3 regions of the Actimicrobium antarcticum genome follow, and region 2 is predicted to be linked to each of the others. Evidence: predicted binding sites of a transcription regulator. Region 2 holds the regulator's gene; each other region holds the start of a gene.
The links. The regulator LexA, encoded in region 2, represses DNA repair genes until DNA is damaged. The targets are predictions, from matches to a motif close to ACTGTATNNNNATACAGT.
Positions count from the first base shown of each region.

Region 1: a site for LexA is predicted at 5,008-5,025, ahead of recA (recombinase RecA). Genes of this name have one in related genera too.
Region 3: a site for LexA is predicted at 3,418-3,435, ahead of imuA (translesion DNA synthesis-associated protein ImuA). Genes of this name have one in related genera too.

Region 1 covers NZ_BAAAZE010000008.1:704,002-711,179, reverse strand. The annotation lists gene sucD (succinate--CoA ligase subunit alpha) at 1-748, opposite strand, end outside; gene sucC (ADP-forming succinate--CoA ligase subunit beta) at 783-1,949, opposite strand; gene ABD720_RS11145 (DUF2889 domain-containing protein) at 1,993-2,571, opposite strand; gene recX (recombination regulator RecX) at 3,251-3,724, opposite strand; gene recA (recombinase RecA) at 3,819-4,925, opposite strand; gene ABD720_RS11130 (hypothetical protein) at 5,204-6,172, shown strand; gene ABD720_RS11125 (response regulator) at 6,272-6,982, shown strand; gene ABD720_RS11120 (sensor histidine kinase) at 6,984-7,178, shown strand, end outside.
Region 2 covers NZ_BAAAZE010000001.1:209,687-216,864, forward strand. The annotation lists gene ABD720_RS00920 (replicative DNA helicase) at 1-203, opposite strand, end outside; gene rplI (50S ribosomal protein L9) at 368-820, opposite strand; gene rpsR (30S ribosomal protein S18) at 858-1,148, opposite strand; gene priB (primosomal replication protein N) at 1,135-1,455, opposite strand; gene rpsF (30S ribosomal protein S6) at 1,471-1,839, opposite strand; gene lexA (transcriptional repressor LexA) at 2,060-2,710, shown strand; gene ABD720_RS00950 (RNA methyltransferase) at 2,734-3,498, opposite strand; gene ABD720_RS00955 (inositol monophosphatase family protein) at 3,616-4,413, shown strand; gene ABD720_RS00960 (DEAD/DEAH box helicase) at 4,643-5,983, shown strand; gene ABD720_RS00965 (PAS domain S-box protein) at 6,257-7,178, shown strand, end outside.
Region 3 covers NZ_BAAAZE010000012.1:163,198-170,375, reverse strand. The annotation lists gene purL (phosphoribosylformylglycinamidine synthase) at 1-481, shown strand, start outside; gene ABD720_RS15080 (hypothetical protein) at 653-949, opposite strand; gene ABD720_RS15075 (Y-family DNA polymerase) at 1,152-2,609, opposite strand; gene imuA (translesion DNA synthesis-associated protein ImuA) at 2,545-3,363, opposite strand; gene ABD720_RS15065 ((2Fe-2S)-binding protein) at 3,907-4,395, shown strand; gene ABD720_RS15060 (xanthine dehydrogenase family protein molybdopterin-binding subunit) at 4,388-6,697, shown strand; gene cobT (nicotinate-nucleotide--dimethylbenzimidazole phosphoribosyltransferase) at 7,083-7,178, shown strand, end outside.

The DNA.
Region 1 (7,178 bases), on a different contig from region 2:
TGCGCTTGCCCGGTGGCGCGGTCACGCCAGCGATGAAGCCGACGACCGGTTTTTTCATGTTGTCTTTGATCCAGTAAGCCGCGTTGGCTTCGTCAGGACCGCCGATTTCACCAATCATGATGACCGCGTCGGTATCCGGATCGTCGTTGAACGCCTTCATGATGTCGATGTGCTTCAAGCCATTTATCGGATCGCCGCCGATGCCGACTGCGGTCGATTGGCCCAGGCCCAGCGCCGTCAGTTGACCCACTGCTTCATAGGTCAGCGTGCCGGAACGCGAGACCACACCGATACGGCCCTTCATGTGGATATGGCCCGGCATGATGCCGATCTTGATTTCGTCAGGCGTAATCAGGCCAGGGCAGTTTGGTCCGAGCAGCAAGGTCTTGCTGCCAGACTTTGCCATGCGGTCTTTCAGCGCCATCATGTCACGTACCGGAATGCCTTCGGTAATGCAGATCGCCAGGTCGAGTTCGGCTTCGACGGCTTCCCAGATCGCGGCAGCAGCGCCGGCTGGCGGAACATAAATTACCGAGACGTTGACACCCGTCTTGGCTTTGGCTTCTGCGACGCTGGCAAAAATCGGAATGCCTTCGAAGTCTTCACCGGCCTTCTTTGGATTGACGCCGGCGACGAAACAGTTCGCGCCATTGGCGTATTCGCGGCACATGCGCGTGTGGAATTGACCGGTCTTGCCGGTAATTCCCTGGGTTACGACTTTGGTATCTTTATTGATCAGAATCGACATGGTTGTTCCTAGTAGCTCGTATTTTGGCGTGCGGTTAGTGCGCTTTGGCGGCAGCAACAACCTGGCGGGCGGCGTCTTCCATCGTGTCGGCTGCAATGATCGGCAGGCCGGACTCGGCGAGCATTTTCTTGCCCAGGTCCTCGTTGGTACCTTTCATGCGCACGACCAGCGGCACTTTCAGGGACACGGCTTTGGACGCAACGATCACGCCTTCGGCAATTACGTCGCACTTCATGATGCCGCCGAAGATGTTGACCAGAATGGCTTTCAGCCCCGGATTCTTCAGCATGATCTTGAAGGCTTCGGTGACCTTTTCTGCGGTGGCACCGCCGCCGACGTCAAGAAAGTTGGCTGGCTCGCCGCCGAACAGTTTGATGGTGTCCATCGTGGCCATGGCCAGACCGGCGCCGTTGACGAGGCAGCCGATATCACCGTCCAGCGAGATGTAGGCGAGGTCGAATTTTGAGGCTTCGACTTCGGCCGGATCTTCTTCATCCAGATCGCGAAAGGCGACGATTTCTGGCTGGCGATACAGCGCATTGGCGTCAAAGTTGAACTTCGCGTCGAGCGCGATGACCTTGCCGGAGCCGGTCAGGATCAGCGGGTTGATTTCGGCCAGCGATGCGTCGGTTTCCCAGTACGCCTTGTACAAGCCTTGCAACTGGGTGCGGGCGTCGACGATGGAGGCCGGTGGCACGCCAATCTTGGCAGAGATCGCATCGGCTTCGGCATCGGTCAGGCCAACCGACGGATCGATCGCGACATGATGCAGCAGTTCAGGATGGCTTTCGGCGACTTCTTCGATGTCCATGCCGCCTTCGCTGGATGCCATCAGCACCACGCGCTGCGTAACACGATCGGTTACCAGGCTGACGTACAGTTCTTTCTGGATGTCGGCGCCTTCTTCGATCAGCAGGCGACGCACTTTCTGGCCTTCAGGACCAGTCTGATGCGTGACGAGTTGCATGCCGAGGATGGCTGTGGCGTATTCGCGCACTTGCTCAAGAGACTTGGCCACTTTGACGCCGCCGCCCTTGCCGCGACCACCTGCATGAATCTGGGCTTTGACCACCCAGACCGGGCCACCGAGTGTCTCGGCTGCCTTCACGGCCTCGTCGACGGAATTGCACGGAATGCCGCGCGGAACTGTGACGCCATACTTGCGGAGGATTTCCTTGCCCTGATACTCATGGATTTTCATGCGAGCTTCCCTTCAAACGCTGATCGTAAAAGTGCTGGGTTGACTAACTGGATTGAGACGGGTCCGCGACTTTGATCGACCATCGCGGATAATATTGCGCTACCGCCACACCATCGGTGCGTAATGCGTGGCAGCGGTCGAGTTGAAAAGGTTTTTCATGCTGGTTGGCGCTGTCGCCGTCGCGCGTATCGATCACATCGCCGGCAAAGGCCTGAATCGCTGCGGTTGGCAGGATTTGGGCGAGCTCGGTCAAGTGCGAACACCCTGCGATGCCGGCGACCCGGCCTTTGAGTTCATGTCTGAACCCCTTTAGCAGGTTCAGGCCGACTAGTGATTGGTAGGCCGGGCCGATGGTGTCGCAAAATCCGGGGTACGGTACAGCGTCGGAAACGGCTTCGGCCGCCACCACATTGAACGCGAGGTCGATGGTCAGACGCAGCTTGAGGTCATGAATGGGCTCGCCAGCGTCACGACTGCCAGAAGCCAATGTCACGACGCGGGTTTTAATATCGGTAATTTGTGCATCGATGTCCCACAACCCGTCATCACGAGCAAACGCCTCGACCTTGATGGAGCGAGTGTGCTTCAGAGCGCGACGGGAAACAGGCGGAGATAGGGGCATACGGACCAATGCCATGAAAGAGCGGCGATAAAAAAAGAAGGCCGCATTTGCGTTCAGTGAAAGCAGATTCTGCGTTCACAACCGCTCATGCGGCAGTGCAAAAACCGGGAAAGTGTAGCACAGCTCAATTTGGTATTACACATCTGCAGCGCCGATTGCAGGCAATCTGGCGGACCGGCATAGTCAATTGGCAGACAGTTTTGGGCAGCCGGGAAAACTTCTCACCTGCCGGAACGCAAACAATCGTCGACCATGATTCATGGTTGGCAAAGAATTATTTTCAGGAAAGGAAACTACTGGGACTGATTACCGTCAGTTCTTGTCTGGAAAGGGACTATTTTTAACGCTAATCGATACGGCACATGCTTGACGGACGAGTGCGTCGTCCTTGCTGCGTAACTTTTCGAGCGGCGGTCATTGTCATCTCGAACCCGGCTTCAGTTGGGTTGATACTGACTCGACACCTGTACTTGGGACCTGTACTTGGGACCTGTAGTTGATACCCGTCCCCGATGGCGGGCACTCGAATCGTCCATTGGCGGCCAAGCCGCACATCCCGAGATTGCGACAAGAACGGCACCGCCAGCGGCTTGTAGAAGACACCCGTAGCCAGCGATTTACTAGAAAACAGTCGAATGGACGATCGGCGTGAGCGTACAACTACAGCCAAACAACTAGCTCATTCCTCGTCCGCCATAAAATCATCCTCATCGCCACGCAACCGCATTGCCGCCTGAATCGCCCGATGCGAAAAGCCGCGTTGCTGCAAAAATCGCATTTGCTTGCCGCGCTCGGCAGCGCTTGTCGGTGGCTCTCCGAATTTCCGGAGCCAGACCTCCCGCGCCCGCGCCACTTCATCAGTCTGCAATCTGCCTTTCAGGACACTCAGTTCCTCGCCCTGAATGCCGTGGCTTTGCAGTTCGGAGACGATCCGGTTATTACCGAAGCGCGCCGCACGACGGTGAATCAACGATTCCGAAAAACGCGCTTGCGACAGGAATTTGGCGTTCTCCAGCCAGTCAAGCAAGGCGTCGAGGTCCTCGCCTTCCTGCACATGACGTTGCAACTTGCGCGACAGCTCCAGCCGGCTATGTTCACGCATCGACAAATAGCGCAGCGCCCTCGCCTTCAGACTGACTTGCGGCCGGGCCATCAGCGGTGCGCGGCGGGCATGAATTTGTCGGGATGCTGTGCGGTGCGCACATCAGCACACCGGCACACTCCCCGACAAGCGCAAGCCGCGCCGATCATTCTGCCGCGACGTCCTTGCTGTCGGCAGCGGCCTTATCGGCTGCTGCTTTCTTTTTGGCGGCAGGCTCGGCGGCCTTGATGGCACCCAGTTCCGGCACACCCAGCGAGACACGGACCTTGTTTTCGATCTCGCGGGCGAGTTCCGGACGCTCTTTCAGGAAAGTGCGTGCGTTGTCCTTGCCCTGGCCGATGCGTTCGCCGTTGTAGCTGTACCAGGCACCCGCTTTTTCGACGATCTTGGCCTCTGCGCCGAGATCGAGGATTTCACCTTCGCGGGAGACGCCTTCGCCATACAGAATGTCGAAATGCGCTTCGCGAAATGGCGGTGCGATCTTGTTCTTGACGACCTTGACCTTGGTTTCATTGCCGATGACTTCATCGCCGGACTTGATCGAGCCGGTGCGGCGGATATCCAGGCGTACCGAGGCATAGAACTTCAATGCATTGCCGCCCGTAGTGGTCTCGGGGTTACCGAACATGACACCGATCTTCATCCGGATCTGGTTGATGAAGATGACCAGTGTGTTGGTGCGATTGATCGACCCAGTCAGTTTGCGCAGTGCTTGCGACATCAGTCGTGCCTGCAAACCAGGCAACGAATCGCCCATGTCGCCTTCGATTTCAGCGCGTGGCGTCAGGGCGGCGACCGAGTCGATGACGATCAGGTCAACGGCACCCGAACGCACCAGTGCATCGGTAATTTCGAGCGCCTGCTCGCCGGTATCGGGCTGCGAAATCAGCAGGTCCGACAGGTTGATGCCAAGTTTTTGGGCGTAGCCCACATCGAGCGCATGTTCGGCATCGATAAAGGCGCAGGTGCCGCCGAGCTTTTGCATCTCGGCGATGGTTTGCAACGTCAGGGTGGTCTTGCCGGAGGATTCCGGACCGTAAATTTCGACCACACGGCCGCGTGGCAGGCCACCGACACCAAGGGCGATGTCGAGACCGAGCGAGCCGGTCGATACGACCTGGACTTCTTCGACCACGGCGCCATCGGCCATACGCATGACCGAACCTTTGCCGAACTGTTTTTCGATCTGGGCCAGCGCTGCCGCTAGCGCCTTGCTCTTGTCTGAACCGGGTAAGGCTTTTTTGTCGTCCATGAATCTTCTTTCAACGGTAGGGATGCCAGCGATCTGGCATCGTTACATCAATCACAAGCCATCATATTCAATCACAGCTCGCACTGTATAAAAAAACAGTGGTTTATGCAAGCAGGGTTTTTTGTGCCAGATCAAACTTCTGGCCCGGGCGTCAACGTGACCAACTGGCAATCCGGGATCATCCCACGATGCGGCCGCGCAGGTCGCAGGATACATGACGAAATATTTGTCTGCGCATCCGGTGGTAACCTTCGCACTTGCGTCGATTCGATGACGCAATGACTTATTGCCACCAAGAGACTCCACCGAATTCACGCCGCTACTTGCCCTACGAAACCACATCCTCATTGCGCCAGCCCCGCCGGCGGTCTACCGACCGGATGACTCCGGTCGAGCCACCGCGTTCCCGGCCGGTCACAATTTCGGTCGCTGCCGTCGTGACCCTGCTGCTGCATGGCCTGGTGCTCTGGCTTATCCTGCATCACACGAGCGACTTTCCGCAGCCGTTGGATGGCAAGCGTGATACCGAAACCACGTTGATGATGATTCCGAACGTACCGGATGCCGCGGCACAGCCGAAGCGCGCACGCGGCGTCGAAGTACCGGCCAGGCCAACGGTCGTTCCGCGCAAGCCAAAACCGCAAAAGCAGGCGCCGGTACGCGCCAGTCGACCGCGGCCAGTTCCCGACACGCCAAGCCTGCCGGCACTCGCCCGCACCGTTCCGCCGCCCGAGCCCGCAACCCCACCCGTCGATGACTTCTCCAGCCGACTGGCCGCGAAGCAGCAACAGCGTGCGGAAGCCGAATCACAGGAACGCGCAACCCAGGCTGCACGCGGCACGCCCGAGCAACAGGATAACGAGCGCGGCAAGCAGGCGGCGCTGGCCAATATCGCCTCCAGTCTGAAGTCCGCTGGCATCGAGAAGGAAAGCGGCGGCGGCCTGTTCCAGTTACAAAGTGTCGGTGCACACAACGCCGAATTCCTGTTCCGCGGCTGGAAGAAAGACGCCGGCCGCAACTGGAGCCAGATGCTCAACGTCGAACAAGGTAGCGAGCTCGATATCCGGATCGCCGTGGTCAAGAAGATGATCGAGATCATTCGCCAGCATACCCAGGAGGATTTCTCGTGGGATTCACGCCGGCTAGGCAAAAAAATTATGTTGAGCGCCCGTCCGGAAGAGTCCGCCGGTCTGCAGCAATTTTTGCTACGGGAGTTCTTTCCCGACTACAGCCCGCCGCGCCGATGAACGATCCGGTGAATTTGTCATCTCTGGCAAAACCATCATTTCTTGCCCGAATCCAGCGAACGCAATAAACTCTGCGCATTCCTCCCTGGGCCAAATACCATGCGTATCCTGCTTGCCGAAGACGACAGCGTACTGGCCGATGGATTGACGCGTTCGCTGCGCCAGTCCGGCTATGCCACCGATTGCGTGCATAACGGCGTGGAGGCCGATCTGGCGCTGTCGACACAGGACTTCGACCTGCTGATCCTCGACCTCGGCCTGCCACGGATGTCGGGCCTGGAAGTGCTGCGCAAGCTGCGCGCCCGCAATTCCCACCTGCCCGTGCTGATCCTGACCGCCGCCGATTCAATCGAGCAGCGCGTCAAGGGACTCGACCTCGGTGCTGATGATTACATGGCCAAGCCATTTGCCCTGTCCGAACTCGAAGCGCGCGTGCGCGCCCTGACCCGGCGCGGTGTTGGCGGCGGACCGACCGTGGTGCGGCACGGGCCGCTGTCCTACGATCAGGTTGGCCGCATCGCGTATCTGAACGAACAGATGCTGGATCTGTCGGCACGCGAACTCGGCTTGCTGGAAGTGCTGCTGCAGCGTACCGGCCGGCTGGTCTCGAAAGAGCAGCTGGTCGACCATCTGTGCGAATGGGGTGAGGAAGTCAGCAACAACGCGATCGAAGTCTACGTCCACCGCTTGCGCAAGAAGATCGAAAGCGGCGGCGTCAGGATTGCCACCGTGCGCGGGCTCGGTTACTGCCTCGAAAAATTTCCCGACGTGACGGCATTGCCCGTGCCTCCAGCGCCAGCGGCGACCTGACGTGCCGCTACGGAACACGCCGAACACCCTGCCAGCGGATACGCCCGACAACATCGCAGAACCGATCCAGCGTTCCCTGTTCGGCGAAATTCTGGACTGGATGCTGGTGCCGTTGCTGCTGCTCTGGCCAATGAGCATTGCCATCACCTACCTGGTCGCAAAATCGATCGCCAACCAGCCGTTCGACCGCGCGCTC
Region 2 (7,178 bases):
CGATAGAAGTCATCCTGGTGGACGAAATCGGCAATACGATCCCAGGCGGCGTTATCGAGCAGCAAACCGCCAAGGACGGATTGCTCGGCTTCGATCGAATGCGGGGGCACGCGCAGCGCATCTACCTGATCGTCCGGGCGCGAGTCGGAGCGGGAATCGAAGCGGGAGTCAGAGCGTGAATCGGGTCGGTCGCGTTTGTTCATGGCGCGAATTATACCTGCTGAACCCGACTGATTTGGGCTGCATCACAGCAATTTTAGTATCGCAACAATGCGTTTTTCATGCATCGCCCGCACACAGGACAAGGTCGCGCCGGACGTAAAAAAGCCGGACGAATCCGGCTTTTTCAGAACAGGCAGGCTAAGACTTAAGCGTGCTGACCCAGTACGGCAACAGTGACTTCAACAACCACGTCGGTATGCAGGGCAACCGATACGGGATGATCACCAGTCGTCTTCAACGGACCTTGTGGCAAGCGGACTTGCGCTTTCTCAACCGCGAAGCCTTGCTTGCTCAATGCGTCAGCGATATCGGCATTGGTGACTGAACCGAACAGGCGGCCGTCGACGCCTGATTTCTGCGTGATCTGAACGGTCATGCCGGCCAGCTTCTCGCCTTGCGCCTGGCAAGCAACCAGCTTCTCTTCAGCGATCTTTTCCAGTTCTGCGCGCTTGACTTCGAACTCGGCAACAGCGCTGGTCGTAGCACGACGTGCCATGCGTTGCGGGATCAGGAAGTTACGTGCGTAACCGTCCTTGACCTTGACGACTTCGCCAAGATTGCCAAGGTTAATGACTTTTTCTAACAAAATGATTTGCATGTTTTTCTCCGAATTGAGTAATTGAAGTTGACGTCAATTACGCGTGGTGCAGATCGGTGTACGGCAGCAGCGCGAGGAAACGAGCGCGCTTGATTGCCGTGTCGACCTGGCGTTGATAGTGAGCGCGGGTACCGGTCAGGCGGGCTGGCATGATCTTGCCGTTTTCCTGAACGAAATCCTTCAGCGTATCGACGTCTTTGTAGTCGACTTGTTCAACGTGTGCTGCGGTGAAGCGGCAGAACTTCTTGCGCTTGAACAATGGATTCTGTTGCTTGCGTTTTTCTTTGAGCTTGAGCTTGTTCTTGTCGAATTTTTTACCGAATGCCATTTGAGGCTCCTGTATCTAGGGTGGGTTCGAAATCAATGATGTGAAACACGAGACTTCTGCTATTGCGGTTCTTGCGTGCCAGGAAACCGGTGAACTGAAACGCCTGACCCAATTGGGCCTGATTGAATCGACCTGAAATTTCACCTGCTGCTATGGCAGAAATTTCAAACTCGACCAGCCGTTCGACGCGTGCTTCGGTTTGTTGCGACGTGTGCTGCAATTTCGCGGACACGATCGGGATGCCTGCCGGTGTGTAGCGCATGATTTCACGCTCGGCAATGCTGCCAACAAACTGAAGCTGATTCACTCTTCCTGGTAACAATTACGCTGCAGGTGCCTCGGAACGATGGCTCTTGGCCGCATCTTCCTTTTGCACTGCCTTCATCATTGGCGAAGGCGTGGTTTCCGCTTTCTTCAACTTGACGGTCAGGTGACGCAGGACTGCATCATTGAATTTGAAACCGGTTTCGATTTCGACGAGGGTCTCGTTGTCGCATTCGATGTTCATGCAAACATAGTGTGCCTTGGCGAGCTTCTGGATCAGGTAAGCCATCTGACGACGACCCCAATCTTCCACACGGTGGACAACACCGCTATGGGCCGCAACGATGGCCTTGTAGCGTTCGATCATCGCGGGCACTTGCTCGCTTTGATCCGGATGGACGATAAATACTATTTCATAATGACGCATGCAATCTCCTGTTGGACGGATTGAAAAAATCGCCCACCTCGGCGTCAAGACGAGTGTGGGAAGAGGAAAGTCGGCAAGAGTAACCGCAAACCTGACAAAACTCAACGTCTACAGACACTTATCGCCGAAAAGACCTGGTTTTCATTGATAAATCTCCTTGCGTTCGAGGTCGCACTGTATAAAACTACAGGCTGTTCACCTAAACAGCAAAGCCACCTCCATGATCAAGCTCACCGCGCGCCAGGAACAAATCCTTGGTCTCATCAAGGATGCAATCGACAACACGGGCTTTCCGCCGACAAGGGCCGAAATCGCCAAAGAACTGGGCTTTCGTTCCGCCAATGCGGCCGAAGAGCATTTGCAGGCTCTGGCCCGCAAAGGTGCCATCGAAATTTCACCCGGCACGTCACGCGGCATTCGGCTGCTGAAGAACGATACCGAACGCGCGCCACGCCAGTTGGTCTTGCCGCACCCTGCCCTGCTCCAGCTCAGCCTGCCGCTGATCGGTCGGGTCGCTGCCGGCTCCCCTATCCTCGCGCAGGAGCACGTCGAAGCCACCTACCAGGTAGACCCGGCCCTGTTCTCGGCAAAGCCCGACTACTTACTGAAGGTGCGTGGGATGTCGATGCGCGACGCTGGCATTTTTGATGGCGACCTGATTGCCGTCAAAAAATCCGACAGCGCGCGCAATGGCCAGATCGTGGTTGCGCGACTGGGTGACGATGTCACCGTCAAGCGGTATCGCAAAACCGATACGATGATCGAACTGCTTCCCGAAAACCCCGACTTCCAACCTATTCGGGTGGACCCGGAGCGCGATGAATTTTCGCTGGAAGGACTGGCGGTGGGATTGCTGCGATCGTGGAACTGATTTGACAGTCGATCACGACCACATCATTTTTTAACCGGCAGCGAGGACAAAATCTTTTTGGCGATGCCGCGCAGGATATTGACCTCCTCGACTTCCAGACCAGTCCGTGAAAACATCCGCTTCAACCGCGGCATCAGTTTTTTCGGGCTGTCCGGATTCAGGAAATCAATTGCCACCAGCGCTTCTTCCAGATGCTGGTACATCCCGTCGACCTGGATCAAACTTGCCGCATCACCGTGAAAGCCGACCGGGCTATCGATGTGGCCATCGCCCAAAGCGGCCACCCGGCATTCGTAAGCCAGCACCTGCACGGCCTGTCCCAGATTCAGTGATGAATACGCCGGATTGGCGGGGATGTTAATCAGCACATTGCACTTTTCGACGATCTCATTGGGCAGGCCGAAGCGTTCGTTACCAAACACAAGAGCAGCTTTCAAGCTCACGTTGCCGGCCAGTTCGGCAGCCAGTTCGCGCGGTGCCGTTACGGGCGGCGAGAACTCCCGCAATCTGGCGCTGACCGCTGCCGCAAAATTGCAATCCATCAGCGCTTCCTCGATCGAGCCAACGATCCGGGCACCGGACAATACATCCTGCGCGCCACTGGCAAAGGCAACCGCTTCCTCCTGGCTGGCAGCATCCGGAAACCGTGGATTGACCAGCACCAGATCGGAAAATCCCATGGTTTTCATGGCACGCGCCGCGGCGCCAATATTGCCTGGTCGGCTGGTTTCCACCAGCACGAATCGCAGGCGGGTAAAAAGAGACGTGTCGAATTGGTCTGGGTTCATTTAAAATGGCGCCATTGCGCGGCACGTTGGAGGATTAAACGATGTCGCATCGCTCATTAATTTCAATTTAGGTGGCCCGTCCGATTGCGACGGCGCCGCCATTTTAACGGAACCGCTATGAATCCCATGCTCAACACAGCGATCAAGGCTGCGCGTCGCGCCGCCGCGATCATCAACCGTGCTTCATTCGACATCGACAAGGTCAAGTATGTCGAGAAGTCACCGAATGACTTCGTGACCGATGTCGACCAGGCTGCCGAGCAGGCGATCATAGAGATTCTGACCAACGCCTATCCGACCCATGCCATCCTCGCCGAAGAATCCGGCGCATCGGAGAACCTGCACGACGACAACGAGAATGTCTGGATCATCGATCCGCTCGATGGCACCACGAACTTCATCCACGGCTTTCCGCAGTACTGCGTGTCGATCGCATTGCAGCAGCGCGGCATCATCACCCAGGCCGTCATTTACGACCCGACCCGCAACGACTTGTTTACCGCATCGAAAGGTGCTGGCGCGTTCCTCAACGACAAGCGTTTGCGCGTCACCAAACGTGATCGCATGCAAGACTCGCTGATCGGCACCGGCTTCCCGTTCCGTAACATGCAAGGCCTGGAAGAATATATCGACATGTTCCGGATCATGACGCAAAAATGCGCCGGCCTGCGTCGTCCGGGCGCTGCCGCACTGGATCTGGCGTATGTCGCTGCTGGTCGTCTGGATGGCTTTTTTGAAAAAGGCCTGAAGCCGTGGGACATGGCTGCAGGATCGCTGATGGTGACCGAAGCGGGCGGCATCGTCGGCACGTTTGCCGGCGAATCGGACTATCTGTACAAGGACGAAGTCATTGCGGGCACCCCAAAAATCTTTGCCCAGATGGTCGCCGCGCTGTCACCGTTCGCAAAGAAGTAAGTCTTCAGGGGCACGTGGTCGTGCCCTTCCCACGCTCGCCATCCGGATGTGCAATCCGGGGCGCGCCACGCCGGTTTATCCCTTCCCTGCAAGCAAGCGCTGCTATACTTCGCCTACGCGGCAAATCGTCCAGTCACCTTGCCGCTGTCTACTGACCTCAGCATCCTAATCCGTTTGCCTGCGACTGGCGCCCATCATGGCGACAGGCCAATATTTCTATAAAGTCCCTATGTCATTTGCTCAACTCGGCTTGTCTGCCGATATCGTGCGCGCCGTCACCGAACACGGCTACACCGTCCCTACCCCGATTCAGGCACAGGCGATTCCTGCCGTCCTGCTGGGTGGCGATTTGCTGGCGGGTGCACAGACCGGTACAGGAAAAACCGCCGGCTTCACGCTGCCGATCCTGCATCGCCTGTCCACCGGCGCCGCTGCACCAACCACCAATACCGCAACCCGCCCGATCCGCGCACTGATCCTGACCCCGACACGCGAACTCGCTGCGCAGGTTGAAGAAAGTGTCCGTACCTACGGCAAATATCTGAAACTGACCTCGGCCGTGATCTTCGGTGGCGTCGGTATCAATCCGCAAATCAAGCTGTTGAAGCACGGCGTCGATATCCTGGTAGCGACCCCTGGCCGTCTGCTCGATCACATGCAGCAAGGCACCGTGAATCTGTCGCAGGTCGAGATCCTGATCCTCGACGAAGCCGACCGCATGCTGGACATGGGCTTCATCAAGGACATCAAGAAAATCCTGGCCGTACTGCCCAAGAAACGCCAGAACCTGCTGTTCTCGGCCACCTTCTCGGAAGAGATCAAGACTCTCGCCGATGGCCTGCTCAACGCACCTGCGATGATCGAAGTGGCTCGCCGCAATTCGACCGTCGAAATCATCGCCCAGAAAATTTATCCGGTCGATCGTGACAAAAAGCATCCATTGCTTGCGCACCTGATCAAGACCAACAACTGGCCGCAAGTACTGGTCTTCACACGCACCAAGCATGGTGCCAACAAGCTTGTCGAGCAACTTGAAAAAGACGGCATCAGCGGCATGGCGATCCACGGCAACAAGAGCCAGTCTGCCCGCACCAAGGCACTGGCCGAGTTCAAGGATGGCAAGCTGCAAGTGCTGGTCGCCACCGACATCGCCGCCCGCGGTATCGACATCGATCAATTGCCACACGTGGTCAACTACGACCTGCCCAACATCCCGGAAGATTATGTCCATCGCATCGGCCGTACCGGTCGCGCCGGCGCGACCGGTGAAGCGGTCTCGCTGGTTTGCGTCGACGAGCACGAAATGCTGCGTGACATCGAAAAGCTGATCAAGCGTGAATTGCCAAAAGAAATCGTGCCGGGCTTCGAACCCGACCCGCATGCCCGCGCCCAGCCGATCCAGCTGCGCAGTGGCGGTGGCGGTGGCGGCCGTGGTCAGCCGCAAGGACGTACGGCGGTCGTCAAGACCCGTGTTTCGCCAACCGCCAAGCCACAAGGCGGCGGTCCGTCGAAGAGCTTTGGTGGCGTCAAGTCATCGGCCCCACGCCGCTCCGGTGGCCGCGGCCGTTGATTCAGTGACATCACAGGCGCTGCAACCGACTGCGGTTGCAGCGCCGGCAGGAACCATGAGCGGGAGATCCCGCTCTTTTCACATGGATCGTCGGCATTCCTGTTGCGGGCAACTGCTTACATTTGCCTGCTGCGGTGAGCGGCACGATCGGATACCATCCGATTTTTACGTATTCACACCTTACACTCCCTTGATTTCGTCGACCAATATCTCTGCATTGTCGAACCGGCAATTACGTCAGAGGCTTTCTGCCCGCACCCCGGAGACCAACCCATGATCGCCCATCCAGGTCGCTTTTCCCGCCTGCTGGCCCGCGCGCATTTCCTGATTTTGCTGCCTAGCCTGGGCGTGCTGATGGCGACGCTGCTGTGGACGGTCATTTATTTTCAACTGGTCGATACCCGAGTGGCAGTTCTCGATGCCGCAACCACCAAAGCCGAAACACTCAGTCGTGACTATGCGGACCGCAGCGCCCGCCTGCTTCGACAAGTCGACCAGGCTACGCAATTCGTTAAATTTGCCTTCGAACAGCAGCAGCAGGCGTTTTACCTCGATGAATTGCTGCGCCGAAAAGGTGTGCTGCCACCCGAGCTATCGCTGGGTGTGACTATCTCCGACAGCAACGGAAATGGCATCGCCGGCGTACGCTCACGCAGCCTGGACAACATTGCCGATCGCGACTACTTCCGACGCCATGTAACTCAGGACAACGGCGAACTGTTCATCAGCAAGCCGCTGCTGGAGCCCAACTCAACGCAATGGTCGATCATCGTGAGCCGGCGGCTCAACCGCGCCGACGGCAGCTTTGCCGGTGTGGTGGCGATTGCGTTGAAACAGGCCGCGCTGACGCAATTGTCGTCCGGACAAATCGGTGCAACCACCTTTGTCGGACTGCTAGGCACCGATGGAACATTTCGCGCCAATCGTATTGGCAGCACCGACTACAGGGGTGAAGATGGCGGTTTTTCAGCATGGGTCAAACCTGGCCCGGACAGCACTGCGGTGACTGTCCTCCGCGACAACCCGCGTGACCACCTGAGTCGTATTTTCAGCTTTCAGAAACTGGATGACTTCCCGCTGCAGGCGGTCGTCGGCATCGATGAACAGGCCGCGCTGGCGGCGTACTACCGCCAGCGCAATCAGTATGTCTGGTCCGGTCTCGCCGGCACCGCAGCAATCCTGTTCATCCTCGCTA
Region 3 (7,178 bases), on a different contig from region 2:
GGGTATCTGCAACGGTTGCCAGATGATGAGCAACCTGAAATCCATCATTCCCGGTGCGCAAGCGTGGCCCAAATTCACCCGCAACAAATCGGAACAGTTCGAAGCCCGCTTCGGCATGGTTGAAATCACCGAGTCGCCATCGATTTTCTTCGAAGGCATGGCCGGCACCATGACGCCGATTGCCGTGGCGCATGGCGAAGGCTATGCCGACTTTTCGCTGACCGGTGATATCGATACGGCGCTGGTGGCATTGCGCTATGTCGATAACAAGGGTGAGGTTACGGAAAGCTATCCGTATAACCCGAACGGTTCGCCTGATGGCATTACCTCGGTGACCACGCCGGATGGTCGCTTTACGGTGCTGATGCCGCACGCAGAACGGGTGTTCCGCACGTCGCTGCACTCATGGCATCCGGAACAGTGGGGCGAGGATGCGCCGTGGATGCGGATGTTTCGGAATGCGCGCAAGTGGGTGGGGTGAGCGGGATGGCCGAGCCTGAATGGTTTTCAGGTTTGCGTCCCAATGGTGAATGAAAGCGCTGGCAGCAGCGACCCTTGCCATAACCCGACCCACGTTGGGCTTGCAACCCTGCGGTTACAGGACGAACGCCGGGCTGCAAGCCCAACCTGTCAGACCGCAGCGGAGTCAACCTTATCGCCGCAATAGTTTTTGCTTTACAAATAACACCATAAACAGGATCAGCAGGATGGGCAGCAGGACAGGCATAACGGGAAGAAACAAAACAAATAGCTGGACCATTGTTTTGGTATCGGGGGGGCCGCCATTCGGACGACTCATATCGGCTAGCAACATCAAGCAGCCAAAACTAACCATGCCAATGCCAATCAGGGTGAGCCAGATCGGCAGTCCAAAATAGGCGGTAATCCCCACGACAGTGCCAATCAATGCCAGTAGACCAGCAAGACTCATTACGTAAATATTTTTCAATTACGTTCTCCATACTGGCGAATTCCAACGTCGTTAGTTTCAAATCCCGTTTTGTTGCAGTGTGCAGGGTAATGGCAAATTGACATTCTGGTGACGATTATTTCCAAAAATAAATTAAGTCTCCATGGCAAGCTTGGCTGCTGGTGAATCAATATCAACAAGCCTTCGCCATCAGTGCACCAGCCATGTCCGTGCGTGTACGTCACGCAAAGTACCCATGCAAAAACCACCCGCTACCAGCATCCACCGCCCGCAACCGAAAAATCCACAGCAGCGCGTGGGTTTCATTTTCGGCGATGAAGTAATCGCGTAGCGCCAGGTCGTCATCCCACCAGCCGGCTTCGATCCGCTCGGGGCCGGCCAGCAGCGTCAACGGACTTTGGTAAAACGGTTTGTGCTGGCGTGTGATCAACGGCAACGGCTTGGTCAGCAGCCAGGTCGGGCGAGCTGCAATTGGCTGGGTTGGCAGTGCGTTGATGCGCTCGCGTCGCGCTCCCACCGGCAGCAACCGGAAACTTTTTTCAGGACGGTGATCGGCCATCAGTGATAGCTGATGTACACACTGCGCACCCAACCGGCTTTGCAGACGCTCGACCAGCAGGCCGACGCTTTCTGCCTGCGCCGCTGCCGTAGCGAACAGTTCCTGGTTGGGCGTGGCCAGCGCAACGATCTGGTCAGCCGCCAGCGACAGTTCAATTACCGAATCGACCAGCGCGACTTGCCCCAGACGTTCACGCAGCAACAGCGTCAGGTGATCCGGATCACGGCTGGCAACGGCCAGCTGAATACGTACCGGCGTACTGCGATGATCGCGCTGACGGGTCGGTTCGTGATGCAGCCACAACGTGATGCTGTTGATTGCCGACTGGTGGGCATTGAGCCAGCCGGTCAGTTGCAGCAGCAAGCGGCGCGCTGCAAATAGCAGCGCTTCGGTATGGGACACCGGCGCGGGCAATTCCAGTCGCACATCGAAGGTGGCGGGTGCAGTGAACCAGGCATGCGCTTCGGCTTCGTCGCCATAGGCACGGTCGACTTCACGCAGCAGGTCGTTGCCAAAACGCCGGGCGATGCCGGCGCGTGGCATCCGCCGCAGTTGTCCGAGCGTGTGGCAACCGATGCCATACAGCGACTCCAGATGCTTGCGCGCGCTCTCGATCACGTTCAGCGGAATCGGTGCCAGCATCTCGACCAGCGTCTTGTCGCACCAGTCGCCGGCACTGCGCGCCAGCAGCCAGGCCGCACCAGCCGTCGGCGCACAGGCCAGTTGCGCCTGCAATCCCAGATCAACGATGCCGCTGGCAAGCTGCCCGGACAGCTTCTCAAAGCCATCAAACAGTCGCAGGCTGGCATCGATGTCGAGCAACAACCCGGCCGGTTGCACCACCACTTGTGGCGTGAAATGCAAGGCCCACAACGCCGCTTCCTGTAGCGCCGCACTTTCCTGTGCTGGTGCGCGCGGCAGTGCCAGCAGCTGCGCATTCATGCTCCAGGCATTGGCCTCCGACATGCCCGGCGCAATGCCGGAGCCAGTCGCTATGTGATTGCACCAGACCACCCGCTTGCGCTCGACCACCACGACCGGCGCGGTCGCGGCGTCAGGCCGGCAGCGCAGTACGGTATCGAGCGGCAGTTGCGGAAAATGGAGTGCGATCCACAGCATGGGTAGGGGCGACCGGTAAGTGAGTGATTTGGGTGACTTGGGTAACTTGGGAAATCCGGATGCGTTCGGCGAATGGTTGATCCAGCACCGCAGGCACCGACAGCGGCAGGATCACGGGCTGGCTCTGTACCGGGCCGCGCCGCTTGATGACTTCGACAGACAGCTGGCCGGATGGCGCCGGTCGACACACCATGCGCAGCGGCGCTGGCGAGGATTCATGCTGGGCATTGACCGGCCGCAAAACAAACGTCAGCCCCTCGCAACCACCGGCAGCCAGTTGCAAACGACGCAGATGGTCGGCGCGGCATTGCGGCAGCCAGCACAGCAGGGCGCCGAAGCTGGCACTTTTCAGGGTTTGTTCGATGGCCCAGATACGGTCGGCCGGCTTTTCTGCCTCGACCAGCAGGATATGGGTCAGGTCGATGCCCAGTTCGGCTAGCGCAGCAGCGAATGGAATATGTGGTGGCGCCATCAGGATCACGGTTTTTTTGGCCTGAGTCAGTTCGGCGATCACCGGCGCCAGCAAGCGCAATTCACCAATGCCCGGCTGCGACAGCAATAACTCGATCAGCACCGACGCCGGCCAACCCCCGTTCGGCAATTCACGGTCCAGCGCCCGAAAGCCGGAAGGCGTCGTCACCGCCCGGTGCGACCCCATCTGATTGCCGCGCCAGACCGTATCGGGCATCTGCGCGAGCAGGGCAGCAGTAGCAGCAGCGGGTGGCGTGGTGAAGCGGGTTGGCAAGGCGAGCATGGGAATCTCCGTAAATAAATGTGAACAGGTCTGCCGTTCTGGTGTTTTATAAACACTGTATGGATGAACAGTATAGATGACGAGGGGTATGTCGCGTCAAGGCGTTTTTCACATTGATTTCTGCAGAGGGAGTGGTTGGGTTTGGCGGAGGAATGCGGGGGTGGTGGCACGTATATAGCGGCAACCACATTGACCTTAGATTTCTACCAGTCGACCAGCTACAGTTTTAGAACTGCATTAAACCAATACGACGACTCACCGGCAATCTACGACCAGACCAGTCAGGTACCTGACATAGCACTACTGTTGGTTTTCATGAAAAAAATTTCCTCTGTCATACTCCTGTGCCCGGCAGTTGTACAAATCCTCCCTGAACTGCCGACAGGTTGAGGTCGCAGAATGAAAGACGTTTTCCTGGCATCGTTTGGCGCCCTCAATTGAACCAGCCGTCCGCCAGATTTCGGCACTGACAACCGGGTGCAGCAAGCCAGTATTGTTGCCACTCGCATGAACATTTCCCTACCTAGTTGAACCGAGGTTTACATGAAAAAATTTACGATTAACGGCCGTCCAGTCGCCCTGGATGTCGACGCCGTGACTACCCTGCTGTGGGTAATTCGCGATGAAGTAGGCCTTACCGGCACCAAGTTTGGCTGTGGTATCGGCATGTGCGGTGCCTGCACCGTCCACGTCGATGGCCGTGCAGTTCGCTCGTGCATCACGCCTGTCGGTAGCGTCGAAGGTGCTGCCGTGACCACCATCGAGGGCCTCGGCCAGAATGGTCCGCATGCGCTGCAAAAAGCGTGGGTCGCCGCTCAGGTACCACAGTGTGGTTATTGCCAGTCCGGGCAGATCATGCAGGCAGCAACACTGCTCAAGGATCACCCGCAACCAACCGACGCCAACATCGATACGTTCATGAGTGGCAACCTGTGCCGCTGCATGGCGTATGTCCGCATCCGCAGCGCCATCAAGCAAGCTGCTGCTGAAATCAATGGCGTGCCGTCAAAAGGAGTGCAACCAAATGCATAAGCTCGCAAGATTGGCCAATGCCGACCAGGCGCCGACATCCTTGTCGCGGCGCGGTTTTGTCATCAGCGCGCTGGGAGCCGGTTTTTCGCTGGCGTTTCTGCCGTTTGACCAGAGCATCGCCGCATCAGTTGCCGGTACGAGCAAGCCAGCGTTCGATCCAAGCATCTGGTTCCAGATCGATCGCGACGGCACTGTCACCGTCAACATCGCCAAGTCGGAAATGGGCCAGCATGTGGGTACTGCGCTGGCACGCATTCTGGCCGAAGAACTGGAAGCTGACTGGGCCAGCGTCAAGATCAACTATGTCGACACCGATCCGAAATGGGGTCTCATGGTTACCGGCGGCAGCTGGTCGGTATGGCAGAGCTACCAGCCACTGGCGCGCGCCGGTGCCGCCGGGCGCATCGCGCTGGTGGCCGAAGGTGCACGCCTGATGGGCGTGCCTGTCGAATCCTGTATCGCACGCAGTGGTAACGTCACATCGGGTAGCCGTACCATCAGCTACGCCAATATTGTCGAACGCGGCAACATCGCGCAGGCATTCACACCAGAACAATTGAAGGCCATCGTCCTCAAAAAACCGGCAGACCGGCGTCTGATCGGGCACGACGTGCAGGCGATGGACGTGAAGGCAAAGACCGACGGCAGTGCAATGTACGGTATCGATGCCAAGGTCGACGGCATGGTCTATGCACGTGCGCTGTTGCCACCAACACGCTACGGTTGCTCGGTAAAATCCATCAAGGACGATGCAGCGCGCAAGGTCAAGGGTTACATCAAGACTATTGCCCTGAATGATCCCTCCGGCAGCGTGCCGGGTTGGGTCGTAGTGCTGGCCGATTCGTATGCAGGCGCCATCCGTGCCTCCGAGATGGTCAAGGTTGACTGGAAAGTCGGTTCGGCCGCAAACGTATCGGAGGCCGATATACAGGCTCACGGTGCGAAACTCATCAAGGACACCAGCAAGGGTGCGACGGTGGTTGCCGAGGATGGCGTAGAAGCCGCGTTTGCCGCCGCCTCGTTGAAGATCGAACAGACCTACACCACATCAACTGTTCTGCACTTCCAGCTTGAGCCGGTCAACGCCCTGGCGTTGCAGAAGGACGGCATCTGGCATATTCACACTGGCAATCAATGGCAGTCACTGGCCCTGCCGACATTGGCCAAGGCACTCGGTGTGCCTGAATCCAAGGTAATCATGCACAGCTATCTGCTTGGTGGCGGGTTTGGACGCCGTCTCAACGGCGACTACACGGTACCCGCCGCACTTGCTGCGCAGGCCTTTGGCCGCCCGGTCAAGCTGATCTGCACCCGCGCTGACGATGCCCGCTTTGATTCGCCACGTTCACCATCGATTCAGCGCCTGCGCATGGCGTTCAACGCCACCGGCAAGGTAACGGCAATGGAACACGATGCCAGTGCCGGCTGGCCGACCGAAGCGATGATTCCAGCGTTTCTGTCGAAAGGAAAAAATGGCCAGCCCTATGACGCATTTGCCATCAGCGGTGCCGATCACTGGTACAACGTTGGCGCGCAGCGGGTGCGCACGATTTCCAATGATCTGGCCAGCAACACCTTCCGTCCTGGCTGGCTGCGATCGGTTGGACCGGGTTGGACCAACTGGGCCGTTGAGAGCTTTGTAGACGAAGCAGCACATGCAGCCAAACTTGATCCGCTGGCGTTTCGATTGACCATGCTCGATGCCTCTGGAAAAAATGCCGGCAGTGCACCGAATGCAGTGGGTGGCGCTGCACGCATGGCGCATGTCTTGAAGCGGGTCGCGGAAAAAGCGGGCTGGGGCAAGACACTGCCTGCAGATACAGCCCTTGGTATTGCCAGCACCTTTGGTCAGGAACGCGACATGCCAACCTGGACTGCCTGCGTGGCACGGGTGAAGGTCGATCGCAAGACCGGCAACGTCAAGGTCGAGCAGCTCTACATGGTCATCGACTGCGGCACGGTCATCCATCCGGATGGCGCTCTGGCGCAGGCCGAAGGCGGCAGCCTTTGGGGTGTCAGCATGGCTCTGCACGAGGGAACCGAGTTCGTCAACGGCCAGGTCCGCGACACCAATCTCGGCGCATACACGCCTCTGCGCATGGCCGACGTACCCGCGCTTGATATCGAGTTCGTCGCCAGTGCCGAAACCCCGATGGGAATGGGCGAGCCACCAACGACAGTCGTTGGCCCGGCCATCGGCAATGCCATCTTCGCAGCGGTTGGTGCGCGGTTGCGCCACCTGCCGATGCGGCCAGCAGATGTCCTGAAAGCGCTCGACACGGGCGCAGTCAAGAAGGTCTGACGCCACTGGCGTTGTATTGACGTTGTCCGTCTGACTGTTCGCTGTGCGCACCGTCAGACGGGTTATTCCAATACCTCCCCACGCATTACCGTGACACCAAACGGCTTCTTCATTTTTTGACGGTTGCTTCCAACGCTATACGAGCAAGCACGGCACGCCATGTTCTTTCACTCAAGAGGTGGCGCTTTTTGGTGCAAGCACAATCCCCTTGCCCGCCACCGGTCAGCGCTCGCGAATCCCGAAATCCCATATCCGGGAATCACGTCAGGCATCAAGCTCCCCATCCAATTCGCAATCTCCCTGTGCTATCTTCCAGCCGTACACAACCCACGCCACTGATGGCAACCCGAACCACCCATAGTCCCGCCACCCTCCCGATCACCCCATGCAAATCGCCACCATCTTCACCACCGCCAACACCGCACTGTCGCAACAACTCGCCGCCGCCGTCAATAACAAAACCAAACCCCCCGGCAGCCTC